3 regions of the Anaerotignum faecicola genome follow, and region 3 is predicted to be linked to each of the others. Evidence: a T-box and tRNA genes for the amino acid it is inferred to sense, from the RefSeq annotation. Region 3 holds a T-box; the other regions hold tRNA genes.
The links. The T-box of region 3 lies ahead of EJE48_RS08870 (valine--tRNA ligase). A T-box ahead of a tRNA ligase gene usually reads a tRNA of that ligase, here a tRNA-Val.
Positions count from the first base shown of each region.

Region 1: it has a tRNA-Val gene. The T-box ahead of EJE48_RS08870 (valine--tRNA ligase) is inferred to sense a tRNA for this amino acid. The anticodon was not compared.
Region 2: it has a tRNA-Val gene. The T-box ahead of EJE48_RS08870 (valine--tRNA ligase) is inferred to sense a tRNA for this amino acid. The anticodon was not compared.

Region 1 covers NZ_BHVZ01000001.1:707,658-715,445, forward strand. Annotated here, with positions in the region: gene EJE48_RS03390 (radical SAM protein) at 1-50, opposite strand, end outside; gene EJE48_RS03395 (hypothetical protein) at 718-1,188, opposite strand; gene cls (cardiolipin synthase) at 1,448-2,920, shown strand; gene EJE48_RS03405 (acyl-[acyl-carrier-protein] thioesterase) at 2,934-3,680, shown strand; tRNA gene EJE48_RS03410 (tRNA-Val) at 3,847-3,919, opposite strand; tRNA gene EJE48_RS03415 (tRNA-Glu) at 3,976-4,047, opposite strand; tRNA gene EJE48_RS03420 (tRNA-Met) at 4,059-4,132, opposite strand; gene EJE48_RS03425 (septum formation initiator family protein) at 4,213-4,515, opposite strand; gene yabQ (spore cortex biosynthesis protein YabQ) at 4,538-5,047, opposite strand; gene yabP (sporulation protein YabP) at 5,062-5,340, opposite strand; gene EJE48_RS03440 (RNA-binding S4 domain-containing protein) at 5,523-5,762, opposite strand; gene EJE48_RS03445 (HU family DNA-binding protein) at 5,834-6,127, opposite strand; gene mazG (nucleoside triphosphate pyrophosphohydrolase) at 6,137-6,928, opposite strand; gene EJE48_RS03455 (sulfide/dihydroorotate dehydrogenase-like FAD/NAD-binding protein) at 7,145-7,788, shown strand, end outside.
Region 2 covers NZ_BHVZ01000014.1:435-8,222, reverse strand. Annotated here, with positions in the region: gene EJE48_RS10010 (PTS fructose transporter subunit IIABC) at 1-1,760, opposite strand, end outside; gene pfkB (1-phosphofructokinase) at 1,778-2,704, opposite strand; gene EJE48_RS10000 (DUF6472 family protein) at 2,863-3,042, opposite strand; tRNA gene EJE48_RS09995 (tRNA-Val) at 3,144-3,216, opposite strand; tRNA gene EJE48_RS09990 (tRNA-Asp) at 3,223-3,296, opposite strand; tRNA gene EJE48_RS09985 (tRNA-Trp) at 3,334-3,409, opposite strand; rRNA gene EJE48_RS09980 (23S ribosomal RNA) at 3,488-6,383, opposite strand; tRNA gene EJE48_RS09975 (tRNA-Ala) at 6,542-6,614, opposite strand; tRNA gene EJE48_RS09970 (tRNA-Ile) at 6,628-6,701, opposite strand; rRNA gene rrf (5S ribosomal RNA) at 6,708-6,825, opposite strand; partial or broken rRNA gene EJE48_RS09960 (16S ribosomal RNA) at 7,057-7,788, opposite strand, start outside.
Region 3 covers NZ_BHVZ01000009.1:26,592-34,379, reverse strand. Annotated here, with positions in the region: gene EJE48_RS08870 (valine--tRNA ligase) at 1-2,455, opposite strand, end outside; T-box leader at 2,512-2,744, opposite strand; gene ftsW (putative lipid II flippase FtsW) at 2,876-4,024, opposite strand; gene murD (UDP-N-acetylmuramoyl-L-alanine--D-glutamate ligase) at 4,049-5,407, opposite strand; gene mraY (phospho-N-acetylmuramoyl-pentapeptide-transferase) at 5,434-6,423, opposite strand; gene EJE48_RS08850 (UDP-N-acetylmuramoyl-tripeptide--D-alanyl-D-alanine ligase) at 6,425-7,788, opposite strand, start outside.

The DNA of each region.
Region 1 (7,788 bases), on a different contig from region 3:
AGACTGCCTGCCTCACTGGGTGGTCTATATACAGTACCTTCATATCTCATACTTCTCTATGCTCCTTTCAGATTCTCTGCGGTGCTCTGCCCAAACTTCCTATAAAAATGCAGAGACCTATCTTTTCTATTATACAGGGAAATCCATAAATTTATCAATACCCAATTCTTTTTAATTGACAATCTCTCGAATTTTGTCTATAATATAGCCTGTATTTTTGTGTTAATACAGCCTTTGTGCGGCAGGCGGCGGAACCTTCGGCAAAACCTGCGGAGGGGCGGCAGCAAATGCTGTCGTTTCTTTGCGGCAACGGTCGGGAGAACCAAGGTCTATCGCCTCGGCGGAGGAACGCGGAGCTGCTTTTCGGCAGACACACACCCATTCTTCAACTTCTTCCAAAGCGACAACAAAGGCTATATTAAAAAAATATGGCAGTAGGGTTATCCTTGCTGCCTTTTTTTATTGCATAAATGTAACCGATTCAGAACCCCTTGAAATAAGAAAAAATAATGCGTCATGCTAGCATGTAAGCAATGCTTTTTCTTATTTTAAGGGAACTCGAATAGAGTTACCGCCCCATATATGAGCAAAATTAGCTGCGCAGCAGCGAGAAAGCATGGTATCATGCGGTTTTGCGAATATATGTGGTGGGGTTCTGAACAGTTCCCAATGAAACAGCCAAAAACAAAACCCCTCCGCTACGGAAGGGGTTTTTTCTTACTTTTTCGCTTTTTCACTCTGCTTTTTCATGGTTTTGTTTGCGCTGGTAACCACCTTTTCAGAGAGTGTCTTTTTCTTCTTGTCCTCCAGATTCATCCCTGTGATGCCGACAATATACATCCCTGCCAGATCAACCTTGACGTTCTTCTTCACGGGAAGCACCTGATATACAGGCTTATCGCACATCAGCGTCACAATCTGAGGGCCAACCTTCGCGCGCACCAGATTGGTCTTGCGAATTTTTGCCGATTTGGGCATCTGTTCATAAACAGCCTTGGGCATATTGGAAGGAGAGGGCTTCTCCTGTCTTTTATCAATTACAAAAATCTGCACTGTGGTACGGTTCTGGTCGATGAAATCCTGCGCCTGAATCATCTTCTTCATACCCTTTTTGTTCAGATAATACATCCCCACACAAAGCAGTGCCAAAATTACAATAATAATAATCAAAACATCAGAAAAATCCAAAATAGTTCCTCCTTTATTGCAGATACGCAAAATGATAAGCACCTTGCCGTATGTCTTACGTCCTACTATTCTACCATCATTTTTCACTTTAGGGAAGATAAAATCATGATTTTTTTCGATTTTTTTCATCATCTCCAATCTTGCAACAAAGCAAACGAATATAGTATACTATTGATTGGGTGTGAAACCCTCTCTGCGGCGAAAGATATTTTCGACCGCAGCCTTCATCTGATAAAAATCTGAAAAAGGAGGTCTGACTATGAGTACAGTATGGAGCTGGATTCTTCTTTTTATCGTCATCCTGTTGGTTGCCAACGTCATCCTTTCCGGGTTCGTCGTGTTCTTCGAGCGCAGAAACCCTGCCAGCACATGGGCATGGCTTTTGGTGCTGCTGTTCATCCCGATTTTCGGCTTTTTTGCCTATATGGTCTTCGGGCGCAACAGTAAGCGCGAAAAAATGTTTCGCGAAAAGGAAAAATATGATCAGGAGGTCTATTATAAATACCTCTTTCAGGATGTCCATTCTGCGGAGGAAATCACCGAGCAGAAGGCATTTATCGAAAATAAGGGCAAGCTATCCCATGCAGAATATGTCACCGATCTGGCACATCTGCATCTGAACAGCGGCAACTGGATTACCTTTAACAATAAAATCGAATATTTCAATAATGGCAAGGATAAATTTGAAGCCCTCGTGCAGGATATCCGCAATGCCAAGGAATATATCCATCTGGAATATTACATCTGGCGTGGGGACAGGCTCGGCTCGCGTCTTTTGGATGAGCTGACGAAAAAGGCGGCAGAGGGGATCGAGGTGCGGATTCTTTATGACGGCATCGGCAACTCCCGTCTGCCGAAGAATTTCTTTGATCAGTTTCACGCCGCAGGGGGCTATACCGCCGCCTTCCTGCCGCGCTTCGTGGTGCGCCTGAATTACCGCAACCACCGCAAGCTTGCCATCATTGACGGCAAAATCGGCTACATCGGCGGCTTTAATGTCGGGGATGAATACCTCGGTATCGTCAACCGCTACGGCCCTTGGCGAGATACCCATCTGCGCTTTCAAGGCGATGCCGTCGATCAGATGCAGATGCGCTTCATCATGGACTGGAACTTCACCGCAAAATTCGGACTGATTCATCTGGGTGAAAAATATTTCCCCAAGAAGGAGCAGCAAATAAAGGGCGTGCGGACGCAAATTGTTTCCAGCGGTCCCGATACCCAATGGAAAAACATCCGCAACGGCTATTTCAAAATGATAAATGAAGCCGAAAGCAATGTTTTTCTGACTACACCCTATTTCGTGCCGGATGACGGCATTTTTGAGGCACTGCGTGTGGCTGCCCTCTCCGGCTTGGATGTGCGCATCATCATCCCCGGCAATCCGGATCATTTCTTCGTCTATTGGGCAAGCATGTCCTATCTGGGCGAGCTGCTCGAGGCAGGGGTGCGGGTGTATCAGTATGAAAAGGGCTTTATCCATGCCAAGGTGCTGACGATAGATGGTACTGTTTCCTCTGTCGGCTCCGCCAATATGGATATCCGCAGCTTTGATTTGAATTTCGAGGTCAATGCCTTCATGTATGATGCAGGCATAACCAAAATATTAGAGGATGATTTCTTAAAGGATTTGCATAGCTCTGTGGAAATTACAAAAGAATGGTACCGCCGCAGAAAGTGGTGGTTTAAGGTGCGTGAGGCGATTGCAAGATTGATTTCGCCCATGCTGTAAGGAGGAAAACATGATGGATCGAATCGGATATGAAACAACCCAGACCGTACATTATTTTCAGATTGACGGCAGCCGCTCTATGACACCTGCGGCACTGCTCTCCGCCCTGCAGGAAATGGCAATCAGCCATTCCGACAGCCTCGGCTTCAGTGTGCAGTATAATCTTACGCATCACTGCTTTTGGTCTGTTGTCAACTGGCATTTAAAGCTCTACCGCATGCCAAAATACAATGAAACCATCACATTGCAGACCTGGAGCGATAAATTTGCCCGCTTTCAGGCAAACCGCAGCTTTTTCCTCTTTGATGAAAACGGCAATAAGCTGTTGGATGGCATTTCCCGCTGGATTTTCATGGATTCCGAAAAACGGAAGCCTGCCAATGTGCCTGCGGATATGGTTGAAAAATATCATTCGGGGCAGGTATCTGCCATTGAGGGCGAAAAATTCTTCATGCCTAAAACACCGGCAGGCAGGCTGATTTGCACCAGAGATTTTGTCGTAACCAGAAGGGATACCGATACCAATGGGCACGCCAATAACGTGAAATATCTGGAATGGGTGATGGATGATATCCCCGATGCCATCTATGAGGATATGACACTCAAGGATATCCGCATTGTCTACCGCAAGGAGTGTCTGCGCGGAGACACCGTCACCATAAAGACCTATTTGCAGGATACCGAAAACGGCAAGGAAATCGAATCCTTCCTCTATGAAGGGGAAACCATCGTTGCACAGGTCATCACCCTTTGGGCATAAGAAAAGCTCCCACTCTTTGCAAGCCGCATGGAATGGGAGCCTTTTATATTCTGTTTTTGGATATAAAAAAATGGAATGTCACAGGAGTGCTTGCACTCTCGGGGGCTCGAACCTGTGACCCTCGATCCCACATTCCTTTTTAATATAAATTTTTAATATAAAAAAATGGAAGTTACAGGGCTCGAACCTGTGACCCTCTGCTTGTAAGGCAGATGCTCTCCCAGCTGAGCTAAACTTCCATATTTTTAACCATATTCAGTTTGTCTTTACCATATAAACCTATATAGTCCACGGATGACCCGTAGGGGAATCGAACCCCTGTTTCAGCCGTGAGAGGGCCGCGTCTTGACCGCTTGACCAACGGGCCTTAATAAAAAGTAGCGGAGAAGGGATTTGAACCCCTGACACTGCGGGTATGAACCGCATGCTCTAGCCAACTGAGCTACTCCGCCACAAGCTGACTTAGACAGTATATCGTTTCATTCCCTTTTTGTCAAGTGCTTTTCTCCAACTTTTTTACAAAAATTTCAGTCTATTCTCCGCGGTTGATGTAGAGAATCTCGTTTGATTTCACCATACCCAGCTGCTCTCTTGCAATCTGCTCGATGTAGGCATCGCTGGTGTAATATTCTCTGCGCGCTTCAAATTCCTGCTGCTTTTCCTTTTCTTCCTTCACCTGCGCCGCAACAGAGGCCGTTTCATCCTTTACCTCCTGATACCGCGCCGCCTGCCTGCCAATGCCGACTGCAACCGCCACAACAAACACCAGTACGAACACCCTGAGAAAAAGTCCGGATATTTTTTTGGATTTTTTATTCTTTTTTTTCTGCCCCATAAAAAAGACCCCTGTCGTGTTCCTATTTTTTGCGCAGCATCCGCCGATTGATATGCAAACGATGTATTATTATTTTCACACAAAGTTTAACGCTTTGCAATAGTTTTTTCCGCTGTTTTTCGCAAAATCCGCCAATTTTTCTCGCAGGGCGGCGAAAAACAAGCCAGAGCAGACGAAACGGCATTGTCACAATACGCCCAAAAAGGCCGAGCATATATTTCACAGCAGAAATGATTTTATCGCTGACAGCAAGCACCATGCGGCTGAGCGTCAGGAAATACAGCCCCATGCCGCCGAACAGCCCCAGAATCGTAAAAAACCGGATTTCTCCTGCATTGGCGTGCAGCATCACGCAGAACACCAGAAACACCGCCAGAAGCCAGAAAAGCCCATCCTCCGCCTGCACCCAGAAGGCATTATGGCGAAGGGCATGGCGAAACACCCGCAGGCCGTCATAAAAAAGACCCATGCCACCGCCCAGAAGCACCGTCAGCAGGAAAAGCTGTGCCTGTGCGTGTAAGGAAAGAATCATACCGCCTGCCCCCTCTAGCGAAACAGTCTGCCCAGAATAGAATGTTTTTCCGCAAGCGTTCCATCGGAATAGGTCATGCTGTCAATGCTTCCGTCTACAACAACGTCCCCTGCCTCCAGATCCAGCTTGCCGATGTGCATCCCTGCGCCCTTTAAAAGCAGCAGTCCGCAGGTGGTCTCCATCATAATGCCGTCCTCATCGAAGGAAAGCACCTCCATTACGCCGCCGATGCGCACCCGTTCCCGTTCCTCCATATTTAATGTATGCCGTCCCTTTTTCTTCTCCTCTGCCATAAAAAAACGCCCCCTCTGTTCCAAGGATATGCGGACAAAAAAGAAAACAGACCTTTTTTTGGGGCGCTGCCCCAAACCCCGCAAGGGAAATCATTTCCCTTGACCCTGATTTGCAGAACCATATTCATGGTTCTGCGAGGTCGGGCGTAAAATTTAAAAATTTCGCTGAAAAATCATCCTCATTAAAGGGACTTGTACATGTTAACGGCATCTTCTTTTTTGGTGGATTCCTTTAAGTCCAAGACTTCAATTTTCGTGGTATTATTCCCGAACTGAATCTCGATAACATCGCCAATCTTCACCTCTGCGCCTGCCTTAACCACCTTCCCGTTAATCATCACCCTGCCTGCGTCGCACGCCTCATTGGCAATCGTGCGTCTTTTGATGATACGGGACACCTTCAGAAATTTATCTACACGCATTTCCTCTGCTCCTTTCCATAATAAAAAGAAAAGCCCTTTCTTCACAGAAAGGGCCATCATTCAAAAACAAATTATTTATTGATTGCATCCTTCAGAGCCTTGCCTGCTTTGAATCTAGGTGCTTTGGATGCAGGAATAGGCATTGCTTCGCCTGTCTGAGGGTTTCTGCCTTCGCGCGCTGCTCTTTCCGCAACATCGAATGTGCCGAAGCCAACCAGCTGTACCTTGCCGTTGTTTGTCAGTTCTTCTGTTACTACATCTTCAAAAGCCTTCAGTGCTTTTTCTGCGTCTTTTTTGCTCATTTCTGCTTTTTCTGCGATTGCCGCAACCAGATCAGATTTGTTCATTTGTGTTTGCCTCCTAATAGTTATTTATCATTGCATTGGATTCAGCTTGATTTTTGCCTCATCCCAGAGTAAATCCATCTCCTCCAAAGACATCTCCGAAAGAGCTTTGCCCTCTAAAAGGGCGGATTTCTCAATATATTCAAATCTATTTATAAACTTTTTGATGGCTTTTGTCAAGGCAAACTCAGGATTTATTTTCAAAAAACGGGAGATATTCACCAAGGCAAACAAAATATCCCCGAATTCCTCCTCAATCTCCCCATTTTCTCGCACTGCCTGTTCTAATTCCTGTACCTCCTCGTACACCTTCCGCATGGCATCTGCCGTCACCGGAAAGTCAAATCCGACATCCGCCGCCTTCTTCTGCACCTTCCTTGCACGGATGAGCGCAGGCAGTGCCTCCGGCACGCTCTGCATGACCTCTGTCTGAGTTTCCTGCCTTTTCTCCTTCTTCTTCAGCTCCTCCCAGTTGATGAGCACCTCCTCCGCCGTATCCGCCTTGCCGCTCCCGAATACATGCGGATGGCGATAAATCATTTTCTCGCAGATGCCCTGTATCACATCCCCCATCGTAAAGCCGCCCTGCTCCGTCTCGATTTCCGCATGAAAGACCACCTGCATCAGCACATCCCCCAGCTCCTCACAGAGATTTTTCATATCCTTTTTGTCAATCGCATCCGCCGCCTCGTAAGCCTCCTCCAGCATATCCATGCGGATGGATGCATGCGTCTGCACCCTGTCCCACGGACAGCCGTTTTCGCCGCGCAGAATACGGATAATCCGCACCAAATCCTCTAATGTATTCATTTTATTTTCCATAACAAATCTCCTTTTTTCTTGCAGGGACAAAATTCGTCCCGCGTTTGTTTGTTTCCCATAAACTTTTGTATTTATTTTTAAGGAAAAATGGCAGTTTTCTATCTTTTTTCCGCAAACCTTTTGTGTTATGATAGATGCAATCTATATATTATCAAAAATACTGCCGAAAGAAAAGCCTTTCGGCATCCCAAACGTAGAGAAAGGAAGGAACCACCCATGTTTCGTATCGTGAATAAAAGAGAGCTCAACAGCATGGTCACTCTGCTGGAGATTGAAGCACCCTTTGTTGCCAAAAAGGCACAGGCAGGTCAGTTCATCATCTTCCGCGTGGATGAATTCAGCGAAAGAGTTCCGCTTACCATCGCAGATTATGACAGAGAAAAAGGCACCGTTACCATTATCTTCCAGAAGGTAGGGCTTTCCACAAAGCTGCTTGCCGCAAAAGAGATTGGCGATACCATTCAGGATTTTGTCGGCCCTCTGGGCGTTGCCACAGAATATGACGGCATGAAAAAGGTTGCTGTTGTCGGCGGCGGTGTTGGCTGTGCCATCGCCTATCCGCAGGCAAAGGCACTGCATAACCTCGGTGTAGAGGTCGATGTCATTGCCGGCTTCAGAAACAAGGATATCGTCATTCTGGAGGACGAAATGAACGCCGTTGCTACAAATTATTACCTCATGACGGATGATGGCTCTCAGGGCGAAAAGGGCTTCGTTACCGATAAGCTGAAATCCTTGATTGAGGCAGGCAACAGCTATGATGCTGTAATTGCCATCGGCCCCATCCCCATGATGAAATTCGTCAGCCTGACCACAAAGCCCTTCGGTATCAAAACCATTGTTTCTCTGAACCCCATCAT
Region 2 (7,788 bases), on a different contig from region 3:
ATGCCGCCATGCGGTGCGCGCAGTCCGCAGCCAAAAAACATGCTCAATCCCCCTGCCACCGCAGAGCCGATAATGCAGGCAGGCAGAACGCGCAGAGGGTCAGCTGCCGCAAAGGGAATCGCCCCCTCCGTAATAAAGCACGCCCCCATAATCAGATTTGCCACGCCGGACTGCCGTTCCTTTTCGCTGAATTTATCCCGGAAGGCGAATACTGCCAGCGCCAACGCCAACGGCGGCACCATACCACCTGCCATGACCGCCGCCATAATCTGAAATTCATTACTCGCAAGGGATGCCGTACCGAATACATACGCCGCCTTATTGATTGGGCCCCCCATATCCACGCTCATCATGCCGCCCAGAAGAACCCCAAGCAGTACACGGCTACCGGTGCCAAGCCGCGCCAGAAGCCCGTAAAGCGCTTCATTCAGCCATGCCACAGGCGGATTGATAATCAGCTGAATCAATAACCCCATCAGGAGAATCCCGAAAACAGGGTAGAGCAGAATGGACTTGATTCCCTCCAGAGAACGCGGCAGCTTATCAAAGAGCTTCTTCAGCAGCAGAATCAGATACCCTGCCGCAAAGCCTGCCAGAAGCGCCCCCAGAAAGCCACTGCCGCCCTCCTTCGCCAGAAAGCCGCCCACAAAGCCGGGTGCAAGCGCAGGTCGGTCTGCAATCCCCATCGCGATATAGCCTGCCAGAATCGGGAGCATAAAGCCAAACGCCGCATCCCCGATTGCCTTGAAAAAGGCAGCCTGCGGCAGGTTGGAGCCGAAATTGGCAGGATTCAGGCTGTAATCATCCAAAAGGAACGCAACCGCAATCAGAATACCGCCGCCGATGACAAACGGAAGCATGTGCGAAACGCCGTTCATCAGATCACGATAGACCTTCTTCCCTCTGCCGCGGACTTCCTCTCTGCCGTCCGCCATTTCCACATCCTTACCCTCGCCGTAAACAGGTGCTTCGCCCTGCAAAATCTTCCCAAGCAGCACCTCCGGCTTGCGAATCCCGTCCGCAACAGGCACCTGCAAGACCCTTTTTCCATAAAACCGCTGCATCTCCACATTTTTATCCGCCGCAACAATAATTCCCTTCGCCGCTCGGATTTCCTTCGCCGTCAGCACATTTTTCGCACCGCCGCTCCCGTTGGTTTCCACCTTAATGGTAATGCCCATCTCGCGCGCCTTGTTTTCCAGACTTTCCGCCGCCATGAAGGTATGCGCAATCCCCGTCGGGCAGGCAGTCACCGCCAGAACGTCATAATCATATTCCTGCTTTTCCGCAGTCTCCGCAAAGCGTTTTTCCTCCTCTATGCTTAAAATATGCAGAAATTCTGCCGCATCCTTTGCCGCAGTCAGCCTTTTGCGAAAATCCTCATCCATCAGCATGGCGGCAAGCCGTTCCAATACCTCCAGATGCAGCTCCGCCCCCTCCTCAGGCACCGCAATCATAAATAATAAATGCACCGGCGCACCGTCCGCACTCGCGAAATCCACGCCCTGTGGCACAACCATCGCCGCCAACGCCGCCCGTTTCACCGCACTGCTTTTGCCATGTGGAATGGCAATGCCCTCACCGATGCCTGTGGTAGAAAGGCGTTCTCTCTCTAAAATTGCCTGCTTGAATTTCTTTTTATCCTCTAAACTGCCGCTTTTCGCCAGCAGCTCCACCATCTGCCCGATGGCATCCGCCTTATCCTGTGGCTTTCTGCCAAGAGCAATGCTTTCTTTTTGCAACAACTCCGAAATTCTCATCGAAAATACATCCTTTCTTAACATTCCTCACGAATGATATTGATGGTTTCGTCATATAATCTCCGAATTTCTTCCCCCGTTGCCAAGGTTTCACAGAATGCACTCGCACTGCCTGCCGCAACACCCCATTGTAGCGCCTCACAGTAGTTGCCCGTTTTCACCCATCCTGCCACAAAGCCGCCCACCATAGAGTCCCCCGCTCCAACAGCATTGACTAGCTTTCCTCTCGGGGCTTCGCCGAATAAAATCTCCCCCTCCGCCGTCAGAAGGATTGCCCCCTCCGCCGCCAGAGAAATCAGCACATTTTTCGCCCCCATCTCCTGCAGGCGTTTTCCCTGTGCAATGATTTCCTCGCGCGTGAATAAACGTCTTTCCGCCAGCTCCTCCAATTCCTGAAGGTTCGGCTTAATAAGAAACGGCTCATACCGCAGAGTTTTCAGCAGCGCCTCCCCCGTCGCATCCACAACCGTATCAATCTCACGCCCCTTCAATAAATCCAGGATTCTTTCATAAAAATCCTGTGGCAGCGAGAGCGGTACGCTGCCCGAAATAATCAGAATATCTCCTTTCTGCAGGGTGCTTATCTTCTCAAAAAGCGCCTGCACCGCCGCCTGATCTACCGCAGGGCCACTGCCGTTGATTTCGCTGCCTTCCTGCCCCTTCAGCTTCACATTGATACGGCTGAAACCCTTTTCCAAACGGACAAAATCCGTCCGACAGCCGCGCCGTCGCAAATCCTTCTCAATAAAATCACCCGTAAAGCCTGCCAGAAATCCCAGCGCACGATTACTTACACCTAGATTCTGCAAAATCATAGCGACGTTGATACCCTTGCCGCCCGAAAAAACCGCCTCATTCAGCGCACGGTTTACCATCCCTAGGTGAAATTCGCCCAGTTGCACCACATAATCCACCGAAGGATTCACCGTTACCGTATAAATCAAAGTCATCCCTCCGTTTCGTAAGCTTCGTAAATTGTTGTTAGTATATCCGGATTTTACAGAATTATCAATCCATCCGCTGATTCGTAGCTGCATTTCCCTACTTTTTCACGTTATACCGAAAAAGGGTCGAAACAATTTTGATTGTTTCGACCCTTTCTTTACATCTGCTTACGCACCGTCCGGTATTCATCCTCCAAACGGTAATAGGGACAGCCGCCTTGAAAGCTGTCCGTGAGAAATTTTTCCATTTCATCCTCATCCAGATTCACTTCGCAGAAATATTCCTCAAATTCCTCGTCATATCCAAAATACATACAGGTTTCGCAATTTGACTGCATAGAATTTCCCCCGTTCCTCTTTCTGTATTTTTCCTCGCTGTTCGCAATAAAAAGACCCTCACCGCATTTCGCAGGAGGGATACTTTTTTGCATAAAAAAAGTGGAAGTTACAGGGCTCGAACCTGTGACCCTCTGCTTGTAAGGCAGATGCTCTCCCAGCTGAGCTAAACTTCCACAAAACGACTCAGATGGGGCTCGAACCCACGACCTCCGGCGTGACAGGCCGGCGCTCTAACCAACTGAGCTACTGAGCCATATTAAAAATAGCGAATCGTTTTTCTTTTAAAAAAATGGCAGGGGCAGAAGGATTCGAACCCTCGACATTTGGTTTTGGAGACCAACGCTCTACCAGCTGAACTATACCCCTGTATAACGGCCTCCCACTTGGGTGGGATTACACCTTCAAAACTGAATACAAACTTAGCAATCCTTGAGTAATCTTTTTTTGGTCAAGCCCTCGATCTATTAGTATTGGTCAGCTGAACATGTTACCATGCTTACACCTCCAACCTATCAACCTCATTATCTTTAAGGGATCTTACTTCCGAAGAATGGGAAATCTTATCTTGAGGGCGGCTTCACGCTTAGATGCCTTCAGCGTTTATCCGTTCCATACATAGCTACCCGGCTGTGCAGTTGGTCTGCAACCGGTACACCAGAGGTACGTCCATCCCGGTCCTCTCGTACTAAGGACAGCTCCTCTCAAATTTCCTGCGCCCACAACGGATAGGGACCGAACTGTCTCACGACGTTCTGAACCCAGCTCGCGTACCGCTTTAATGGGCGAACAGCCCAACCCTTGGGACCTACTTCAGCCCCAGGATGCGATGAGCCGACATCGAGGTGCCAAACCTCCCCGTCGATGTGAACTCTTGGGGGAGATAAGCCTGTTATCCCCAGGGTAGCTTTTATCCGTTGAGCGATGGCATTCCCACTTATTACCACCGGATCACTAAGTCCTACTTTCGTACCTGCTCGAGCCGTCGCTCTCGCAGTCAAGCCACCTTTTGCCTTTACACTCTTTGAATGGTTTCCAATCATTCTGAGGTGACCTTCGAGCGCCTCCGTTACCTTTTAGGAGGCGACCGCCCCAGTCAAACTGCCCGCCTGACATTGTCCCTCACCCGGATTACGGATGCAGGTTAGAAATTCAATGACATAAGAGTGGTATCCCACCGGCGGCTCCACGAAAACTAGCGTTCTCGCTTCTTAGCCTCCCACCTATCCTGTACATATATCATCGAATCCCAGTATCAGGCTGCAGTAAAGCTCCATGGGGTCTTTCCGTCCTGTTGCGGGTAACCAGTATCTTCACTGGTTCTTCAATTTCACCGGGCGTGTTGTCGAGACAGTGCACAAATCATTACGCCTTTCGTGCGGGTCAGAACTTACCTGACAAGGAATTTCGCTACCTTAGGACCGTTATAGTTACGGCCGCCGTTTACTGGGGCTTGAATTCAAAGCTTCGCTTGCGCTGACCTCTCCTTTTAACCTTCCAGCACCGGGCAGGCGTCAGCCCATATACTTCACCTTACGGTTTCGCATAGACCTATGTTTTTGCTAAACAGTTGCTTGTGCCTCTTTTCTGCGGCCTCTTGCGAGGCTCCCCTTATCCCGAAGTTACGGGGTCATTTTGCCGAGTTCCTTAACAACACTTCTCCCGTCGGCCTGTGGATTTTCTCCTCATCTACCTGTGTCGGTTTACGGTACGGGTACACATAACGCAATAGCGGCTTTTCTCGGCAGTGTGGATTCGGAAACTTCCTTACTTTTTTTCAGTCCTCATCACGTTTCACTTACAGGAGACGGATTTGCCTATCTCCCACAGCTTTACGCTTGACCGGGTCTTTCCATTCCCCGGTTTCCCTATCCTCCTGCGTCCCCACAGTTCTGATTATGTGTAGTACAGGAATATCAACCTGTTATCCATCGACTACGACTTTCGTCCTCGCCTTAGGCCCCGACTAACCCTGGGAAGATTAGCTTTACCCAGGAATCCTTAGATATTCGGCCTACATGTTTCTCACATGTATCTCGCTACTCATTCCGGCATTCTCTCTCCTGTTTCGTCCACCATCGCTCTCACTTTGGCTTCGTCCTTGCAGGATGCTCCTCTACCACTCCTTACTTTGTAAGGAATCCGTAGCTTCGGTGTCGTGTTTTAGCCCCGTTACATTTTCGGCGCAGGTTTTCTCGACTAGTGAGCTATTACGCACTCTTTAAATGTATGGCTGCTTCTAAGCCAACATCCTAGTTGTCTATGAAATCCCACATCCTTTTCCACTTAACACGTACTTTGGGACCTTAGCTGTCGGTCTGGGCTCTTTCCCTTTTGTCCACGCGACTTATCTCACGCAGACTGACTCCCGAGGGTATCTTGACGGCATTCTTAGTTTGATATGAGTTGGTAACCTTTTTGGGCCCCGCGTCAGTTCAGTGCTTTACCTCCGTTAGACTCCAGCTCGAGGCTAGCCCTAAAGCTATTTCGAGGAGAACCAGCTATCTCCGAGTTCGATTGGAATTTCTCCGCTATCCACACCTCATCACCACGTTTTTCAACACATGTGTGTTCGGTCCTCCAAAACCTTTTACGGTTCCTTCAACCTGGACATGGATAGGTCACCCGGTTTCGGGTCTACTAATACCAACTCTACGCCCTATTCAGACTTGGTTTCCCTTCGGCTCCGTGGCTTCTGACCACTTAACCTCGCTGGCATTAGTAACTCGCCGGACCGTTCTACAAAAAGTACGCCATCAGACTTGCGTCCTTTGACTGTTTGTAAGCACAAGGTTTCAGGTTCTCTTTCACTCCCCTCCCGGGGTCCTTTTCACCTTTCCTTCACAGTACTGCTTCACTATCGGTCACTAGGGAGTATTTAGGCTTGGGGGGTGGTCCCCCCGGCTTCCCACAAGGTTTCTCGTGTCTCGTGGTACTCTGGATCCTGCTCGCTGCTTCAAGATTTCGTCTACCGGGCTTTCACCGTCTACGGCTGGCTTTCCCAAAACCATTCGTCTATCTCTCAGCAATGCTAATTGCAGTCCGCAACCCCGAAGAACCAGGTCCTTCGGTTTGGCCTCTTTCCCGTTCGCTCGCCGCTACTTAGGAAATCGAGTTTTCTTTCTCCTCCTACTGCTACTTAGATGTTTCAGTTCACAGCGTTCCCTTCCATACGCTATGGATTCACGCATGGATACTTGAGGTTTGCTCAAGTAGGTTTCCCCATTCAGATATCTCCGGATCGATGGCTGTTTGCGCCTCCCCGAAGCTTTTCGCAGCTTACCACGTCTTTCATCGGCTCCTAGTGCCAAGGCATTCTCCTTGTGCTCTTTCTTGCTTGACCAGTTTAATATAATAGCTATTTCTCTGGAATGTTTCGTTGTAGCGATACAACTTTTGTTACATTTGAAAATAGAAAATTTTGTTTTCTCGATTGACTCTATTTTTGCTTTACTTGTATTCAGTTTTCAAGGTGCATCCCGACTTCTTTAAGCCGGTAAGTGGAGATAACGAGATTCGAACTCGTGACCCCCTGCTTGCAAGGCAGGTGCTCTCCCAGCTGAGCTATATCCCCAGACCACACAAAATGGGCTCAAGTGGACTCGAACCACCGACCTCACGCTTATCAGGCGTGCGCTCTAACCAGCTGAGCTATGAGCCCATAGGACTTCGGCGACCATCTACTCTCCCAGGCAGCTGCCCACCAAGTACCATCGACCGCTTGGGTCTTAACCGTCGTGTTCGGAATGGGAACGGGTGTGTCCCCCAAGCGCATCATCACCGAAGATGTTTTGTGTGTTTCCTATTTTGTTTGAAGGTTTGATCCTTCAAAACCGAACAATGAATATCTTTCACAACCTTGCGTTGAAAAATGTTTACGAAAACCATTCGTAATGCTTCGCATTACTCATGTATTTGCTCCGCAAACCTACCTAAAACCTCTTTGTCAGCCTGTCTTGCAAGCAATCCATTCTGACAAAAGCTTTTATGCAGCTTTTCTCCGCTTTTCTCCATAGAAAGGAGGTGATCCAGCCGCACCTTCCGATACGGCTACCTTGTTACGACTTCACCCCAGTCACTGGCTTCACCTTCGGCGGCTCCTTCCTTACGGTTAGGTCACCGACTTCGGGTGCTTCCAACTCCCATGGTGTGACGGGCGGTGTGTACAAGGCCCGGGAACGTATTCACCGCGACATTCTGATTCGCGATTACTAGCGATTCCAGCTTCATGTAGTCGAGTTGCAGACTACAATCCGAACTGGGACTGGGTTTTTGTGATTTGCTTAACGTCGCCGTCTCGCTTCACTCTGTTACCAGCCATTGTAGCACGTGTGTAGCCCAAGACATAAGGGGCATGATGATTTGACGTCATCCCCACCTTCCTCCGTGTTATCCACGGCAGTCTCCCTAGAGTGCCCAACTCAATGATGGCTACTAAGGATAAGGGTTGCGCTCGTTGCGGGACTTAACCCAACATCTCACGACACGAGCTGACGACAACCATGCACCACCTGTCACCGATGCTCCGAAGAGAAGCTCTATCTCTAGAGCGGTCATCGGGATGTCAAGCCTTGGTAAGGTTCTTCGCGTTGCTTCGAATTAAACCACATGCTCCACCGCTTGTGCGGGCCCCCGTCAATTCCTTTGAGTTTCAACCTTGCGGTCGTACTCCCCAGGTGGAGTGCTTATTGCGTTAGCTGCGGCACCGAGGATTCCTCCCCGACACCTAGCACTCATCGTTTACGGCG
Region 3 (7,788 bases):
GACGTTCAATTTCCTTCGCAAAATCAACCAGCTCTGCCAAAGGCATGTAGATGGTCGCATCCTGAACCACAACAGAAACCGCATCCTCGCCAATGCCTGCCTTGTCCGTCTGCACGGTTACCTCGCTTGCATGCGCCAGTGTCTTAAAGAATACCTTGGAATGTTCAAAGATATACCGAACACCTTCGTTTTCGGAAACAACGTAAACATGTACCTTCTTGGAGGGCGCAACGTTCATTTCCGCACGAATGTTACGAATATTTCTTACTGCCTCTTTGATGGCATCGATTTCCGCTTCATTTTCCTTGAAGTTCCATTCCTCCTTGTAAACAGGCCACTGAGAGGTCATGATGGTTTCTTCCTCATCCTGAATATGCATAAACAGCTCCTCTGTAATGAAGGGCATGAAGGGGTGCATCAGCTTCAGTGCATTGATCAGAACCTGCTTCAGCGTCCACAGTGCCGCTGCTCTTGTGCTGTCCTCCTTGTTATACAGGCGAGGCTTCACCATTTCAATATACCAGTCACAGTATTCATCCCAGATGAAATCATAAACCTTCTGTGCCGCCAGACCAAGGTCATATTTGCTCAGGCTTTCCTGTACTTCCTTCGCCAGCGTGTTTACCTTGGACAGAATCCATTTATCCGCAGAGGTCAGCATCAGGAACTTAGGTTCTTCGCCATCCTCCATATTCATCATCACGAAACGGGACGCATTCCACATCTTGTTGCAGAAGTTTCTGCAATTATCCAGTCTTTCCCAGTAGAAACGCATATCGTTACCGGGTGCGTTGCCTGTAATCAGCATTAGACGCAGGGGGTCAGCACCGTAGTTTGCGATAACCTCCAGAGGGTCAATCCCATTGCCCAGAGATTTGGAGAATTTTCTCCCCTGATCGTCACGAATCAGCCCATGAATCAGAACATCGTTAAACGGTCTTTCGCCAATCTGCTCCATGCCGGAGAATACCATTCTGATAACCCAGAAGAAAATGATATCATAGCCTGTTACCAAAACGCTTGTGGGATAGAAATGCTTCAGCTCCTCTGTTTCATGCGGCCAACCAAGCGTGGAGAAGGGCCACAGCGCAGAGCTGAACCAGGTATCCAGTGTATCCTCATCCTGTTTGATATTTGCAGAGCCGCATTTTTCGCATTTTCCGGGATTTTCCTTCGCTACTGTGATATGACCACAGTCCGCACAATAGTATGCAGGAATTCTGTGTCCCCACCAAAGCTGACGGGAAATACACCAGTCGCGGATATTATCCAGCCAGTGCATATAAATCTTGCCGAAACGTTCGGGAACAAATTTCAGCTCCTGATCCTGATAAACCTTGATGGCAGGCTTTGCCAGCTCGTCCATCTTTACAAACCACTGCAGCTTAATCATGGGTTCGATGGGTGCGTGGCATCTTTCATGGCAGCCTACCGCATGGGTAATATCCTCGATTTCAACCAGATAGCCTTCCTCGTCCAGCTGTTTTACGATTTCCTTTCTGGCCTCCAATCTGTCCATGCCTGCAAATCTGCCTGCCTTTTCATTCATTGTGCCGTCATCATTCATCACGCAGATACGGGGCAGGTCATGTCTCAGCCCAACCTCGAAGTCATTCGGGTCATGTGCAGGTGTAATTTTTACAACACCGGTACCAAATTCTCTGTCAACATATTCATCCGCAACGATGGGTACTTCCTTATTCAGAACGGGAACGATACAGGTCTTGCCAATCAAGTGCTGATATCTTTCATCTGCGGGATGTACCGCAACCGCAGTATCGCCTAGCATGGTTTCGGGTCTGGTGGTTGCCAGTCTCAGCTTTTCATCAGAACCAACAATGGGGTAATTGATATGATAAAAATGCCCTGCCATATCAACATGCTCTACCTCTGCGTCAGAAATTGTAGTCTGACACTCAGGACACCAGTTGATAATCTTTTCCCCGCGGTAAATATAGCCCTTTTCATACAGACGGCAGAAGGTTTCCAGAACCGCTTCGGAGCAGCCCTCATCCATCGTAAAGCGTACACGATCCCAGTCGCAGGAGCAGCCCAGCTTTCTCAGCTGGTTCAGAATAATGCCGCCGTATTCTTCCTTCCACGCCCACGCGCGTTCCAAAAAGCCCTCACGACCAACATCCTCCTTTGTCAGCCCTTCGGATGCCATCTTCTGCACAACCTTCAACTCTGTGGAAATGCTTGCATGGTCAATGCCGGGTACCCAGAGTGCGTTGTAGCCTGCCATTCTTTTCCAGCGAATCAGGATATCCTGCATGGTGTTGTCCAGTGCATGTCCCATGTGCAGCTGCCCTGTAATATTCGGGGGCGGCATTACGATGCAAAAAGGTTCTTTTGTTTTATCTACTTCTGTATGGAAATATTTCTTTTCCATCCATTTGTTGTAAAGTCTTTCCTCTACAACAGAGGGGTCAAAATTCTTTGCCAGCTCTTTCATAGTATTTCCTCCTATTTTTTTCATTTCACCGTGAATCAAAAAAAGCCTCCGTCCAACCAAAGGACGAAAGCTCGCGGTACCACCTTATTTCCCGTTTCTAAAAACGGACACTTTATCGTCTGTAACGGGACCTCCCGGCTTTGCCTACCCAGAAATTTCTTCTGAAATCCCCTTCAACAAAGCAACTCCAAAGCTACCTTCCACATTCTTTCTACAAAGGATTTTTCAGCCAATGAATCCTTCTCTCTGCGTATTTTGGATGTGTACTCCTCTTTTTCTCTGTCTTTCACAGTGTTGTTTTTCTTTCTATACCTCAAGATTTTATTCAATTCTACCAGTTTTGTCAACCCTAAATTAGTAAAAAAGCAAGAAAAAAAGACTTTTCTACTATTTTTCGAAAAGTCTTTCCTGTTTTCAACTTTAATTTTCCCTATCCTTGGGATAACGCGAAATATTCAGCAGCATCCCAACCATCGCCATCAAAAACAACAGCGAGGTACCGCCGTAGCTGATAAACGGCAGCGGCTGCCCCGTATTGGGAATCGTATTCGTTACAACGCCGATATTGATAATCGACTGGAAGGCGATAACCGCCGTAATCCCCGTTGCAACCAGCATCCCATAGCTGTCCTTTGCATTCATCGCAATGCGAATCCCTCGCCAGATAAGCACCGCAAACAGCAGAATCACCAACGCCGCCCCGACAATTCCCAACTCCTCGCAGATAATCGCAAAAATAATATCGTTATATGCCTCCGGAATAAAGGTTTTCTGTCGGCTCTGCCCCAGTCCAAGTCCAAATAAGCCGCCGGATGCCAGTGCATACAGCGACTGAATCGTCTGGAAGCCATCGCCTGTCGGGTCTGCCCAGGGGTCAAGCCATGTCTTGATACGGGTCAGTCTGTAGCGAAACTTGGGAATCGCTACAGCAAGACCGCAAAGAGGAATTGCCCCTGCGATTGCCGCCCCGAAATACCAAACACGCGGGCTTGCCACAAACAGAATCGTTGCACCCATCAGCCCAACCAGCAGCGCGGAGGAAAAGTTCGATATTGCAATCAGCGCCACAGGCAGCAGCAGCACACAGCACGCCTTGAAGAACCCCTTCAGATTTGCCAGCTCCTTCCGATGCTCAATCACATAAGAGGAAAGAAATAGAATCACGGCAATCTTCGTAAACTCCGAAGGCTGAAAGGAAAGCGAGCCAATCCCCAGCCACCGCTTCTGCCCGCCTGCCTCTGTCCCGACAAAGGGCAGTGCAAGCAGGAACAAATTGGAAAGCCAATATGCTAGCTTTGCAAATCGTCTCCAGAGGGTATACGGAATATGCATCATGCCAACCATTGCCACAATCCCCAAAACCGCCCAAAGGCTCTGCCGCTTCAGGAAATAGAACATATCATTATGGAATCGCTCCGTTGTCATTGTGTAATAATAGCTAGAGCTGAAAATCATGACAACGCCAAAAAGCACCAGAATCAGCACGATAAACAGAACCGTGAAGTCATATCCCAACGGCTTTCTATACTTCCGCTTTGCGGTTTTCTTTTTTGGTTTGACATGACTCATTTTCACACCTCATTCCAGCGTTTTTTATTTCAGATATCCCCGAACCTGCTCCTTGAACATATCTCCGCGCTGTTCGTAGTTATCAAACATGCCCCAGCTTGCGCATGCAGGAGAAAGCAGTACGCAGTCGCCGTCCTCCGCCTTTTCTCTGCACAGGTCAACCGCTTCTGCAAAGGTTTCGCAATCGGAAATGGCAGTAAAGCCGAATTTCTCCGCAGATGCGCGTACCTTCGGTGCGGTTACGCCAATCAGCACCAGATGCTTCACTCTGCCGGGAAACAGCTTTGTCCATTCATCAAAGGAGCTGCCCTTATCATAGCCGCCGCCAATCAGTACAATCGGCTTTTTCATCGCCAGTACCGCACGGATGGATGCGTCCACATTCGTCCCCTTGGAGTCATTATAATAGTCCACACCGTCCACCGTCGCAACATATTCGATGCGATGTGCTACGCCTGCAAATCCCTTCAGCACCGTGCGAATGGTATCCAATGCAATCCCCGCACAAATGCCCATTGCCGCCGCCGCCATCACGTTTTCATAGTTATGCACGCCCAGAATCTGTAATTCATCCACATGAATCAGGGTTTCGTTGATAGCGCCCCAGCGCACCTCAATGGCATCCCCGTCCAGATAAATGCCTTCCGCAAGCCTTTCGGAGGAATCGAAGAAAAATACCTTCGCCGCGGTTTTATCCGCCATTTTTCTGCAAGCCGCATCCCCATGGTTCAGAATACAGAAATCCTCTGCGGTCTGCTTTGCAAAAACTCTTTCCTTCATGGCAATGTAAACGTCCATGGTTTTATGTCTGTTCAAATGGTCGGGTGTAATATTCAGCACTGCGCTAATATGCGGATGAAATTCCTTCGCCTTTTCCATCTGGAAGCTGCTGATTTCCGCAACCACCCAATCCTTTTCGGTCAGCCGCTCTACCTCCTCGCTGTAAGGCACTCCAATGTTTCCGACAACCGCCGTACCGCTGTAAGCCGTTTTCATGATTTCGCCTGTCAGCGTGGTTGTGGTTGTTTTGCCGTTTGTGCCTGTGATTGCCGTAATCGGGCAGGGTGTCAAGCGGTACGCCAGTTCCACCTCGCTGATAACCTCGATTCCTGCATTTTCCGCCGCCGCAATAAAAGGCAGGTCGCAGGGAATACCGGGGCTTAATACAATTAAATCCTGCGCGCAGGCAATCTCATCGGGGTTTGCGCCCGTGTAAAGCACGATGCCCTCCCCCTCCAATGCCAGCACATCGGCAGAAATTTCCTCTCTTTTTTTCATATCCTGCAATGTAACCCTCGCACCCAGTCTGTTCAACAGCTTTGCCGCCGCAATGCCGCTTCTTGCCATGCCGCAGACTAAGGCCTTTTTACCATTGTATTCCACGTTTGATTCCTTCTTTCCAAAATTCCTTACAGGAACATATATTTACAGCCCAGAAAACCAATGAGACACAGCAGTGCCGTTGCCACATAAAAAAGCGTCACAACCTTGGTTTCCTTCCAACCGCATTTTTCCAGATGATGATGGAAGGGTGCCATTTTAAATAAGCGTCTGCCTTCCCCGTATTTTCTCTTTGTAAGCTTAAACCAGCCAACCTGCAGCATAACAGAAATGGATTCCCAGAGGTAAATAAACCCGACAATCACGATAAAAATGGGCATTTTCAGAATAAACGCCGCCGATGCCACAAAGCCGCCCAGTGCCAGAGACCCCGTATCCCCCATGAACACCTTTGCAGGATAGGAGTTAAAGATTAAGAACGCCATCAGACCGCCCACAATCGCACCGCAAACAGGTGCAATCGTGCTGCCTGCCGCCCATGCCACAATCATAAAGAATGCCGCCACCAGAAGGGTTACGCCGCCTGCCAGCCCATCCAGACCATCTGTCAGGTTGACCCCGTTGACCGTTCCCAACACCGCCACAAACAGGAAGGGAATAAAAATCAGCTGCAAATCAATCATTTTCCCGTCTGTAAAGGGAATATAAATCGCCGTACCGATGCCGCTTTTCATGATATACGAGCAGAACAGCCCCGTTACAATCAGCTGCAGCAATAGCTTCTGATACGCGCGCAGCCCCAGAGAACGCTTTTTTACCACCTTAATATAGTCATCCAAAAAGCCAATCAGCCCATAGCACAGGGTCATCAGCATGATAGCCGCGCCGTCCCTGTTCCCATTCAGAAAGAAAAGGCTTGTAATCACAAATGCCGCCAGAAAGGCAACGCCGCCCATCGTAGGCGTGCCCTGCTTTGCCAGATGTGTCTGCGGCCCGTCGTCACGCACATTCTGCCCGAATTTCAGCTTTCTCAGCATAGGAATCACGATGGGACACAAAATCACCCCAATCACGAAAGATATGATGATGGCATAGACTGCCTGTTCCAAAGAACCCACTTTAGTTCACTCCTTGCAATTTTGCTACTGTTTTTTCAAATTCTCTGCTACGGGATGCCTTGAGCAGAATCGTATCGCCTTCTTTGAGCGTAGGCAGTCCCTTCTCCCAGAATTCTTCCTGTGTTTCCAGATAATAAACCTCTTTCATGCCTGCCTTTTTCGCCGCATCTGCCATGTAATCACAGCAAAGCCCGATGCAGTAAAGCACATCAATGCCTTTTTCCGCCGCATGAATCCCGACCTCACGGTGTCCTTCCTCCGCATAATCGCCCAGCTCGCCCATGAAGCCCAGAACGGCAATCCTTCTGCCCTTCGCGTTCGCCAGAATATCCAGAGAAGCCTTGCAGGAAACCGGATTGGAATTATAAACGTCATTCAGAATCGTAATGCCGTCCTTCGTTGTTTCAATGCTCATTCTGTTTTTGGTCACCCGGAAGCCTTCAATCCCTGCCTTCACCTGCTCCGGTGTCAGCCCCAGCTCCACGCCGACCGCCGCCGCGGAAAGCGCATTCAGCACCATGTGTACCCCCGGAATTGGAATATTCACGCGCACATTGCCAATCGGTGTATGAATCGTGCAGGCTGTTTTTTCCAGACCAACCTGTGCAATCTCATCCGCATAGAAGTCCTTTTTATGTTCTACGCCAAACCAGCGCACCTTCTGCGGCAGCTTGCCCTCCAGCGTCTGCAGCATATCGTTGTCTGCATTGAGAATCGCAACGCCGTCCTTTTCCAGATGTGCAAGCATTTCGCATTTCGCCTTCAGAATCCCTTCTCTGCTGCCCAGAAATTCAATATGCGCTACGCCGACATTAGAAATCACACCGATGTTCGGGCGCACTGCCTTCGCAATTCTGTCCAACTCCCCGAAGTGGTTCATGCCCATTTCAATGATTGCCGCCTGATGGTGCTCCTCAATGCGGAAAATCGTCAGCGGCACGCCAACCTCATTGTTGTAATTGCCCTGTGTCCACAAGGTATCGTATTTCTGCGAAACCACGGATGCAATCATATCCTTTGTTGTTGTCTTGCCGACACTCCCTGTCACCGCAACAACGGGAATATCAAACAGATTTCTGTAATAAGCCGCCAAATCAAGCAGCGCCTTCCCCGTATCGGGAACCAGAAGCACAATCGCCCCATTCGTGGGTGCCACCACCTTCTGAGAAAGGCAGGCGGTCACTCCGTTTGCAAAGCACTGGGGCAGAAAATCATGCCCGTCACGCACCTCGCCCACTCTTGCAACAAAAAGAACGCCTTCCTTTGTTTCTCTGGAATCCTGTGTCACATACCAGATTTCCTTATTCAGTGCTTCCTCCATATCCCCCAAGGCAATCATCTGTGCGCCTGTTGCCTTGATAATTT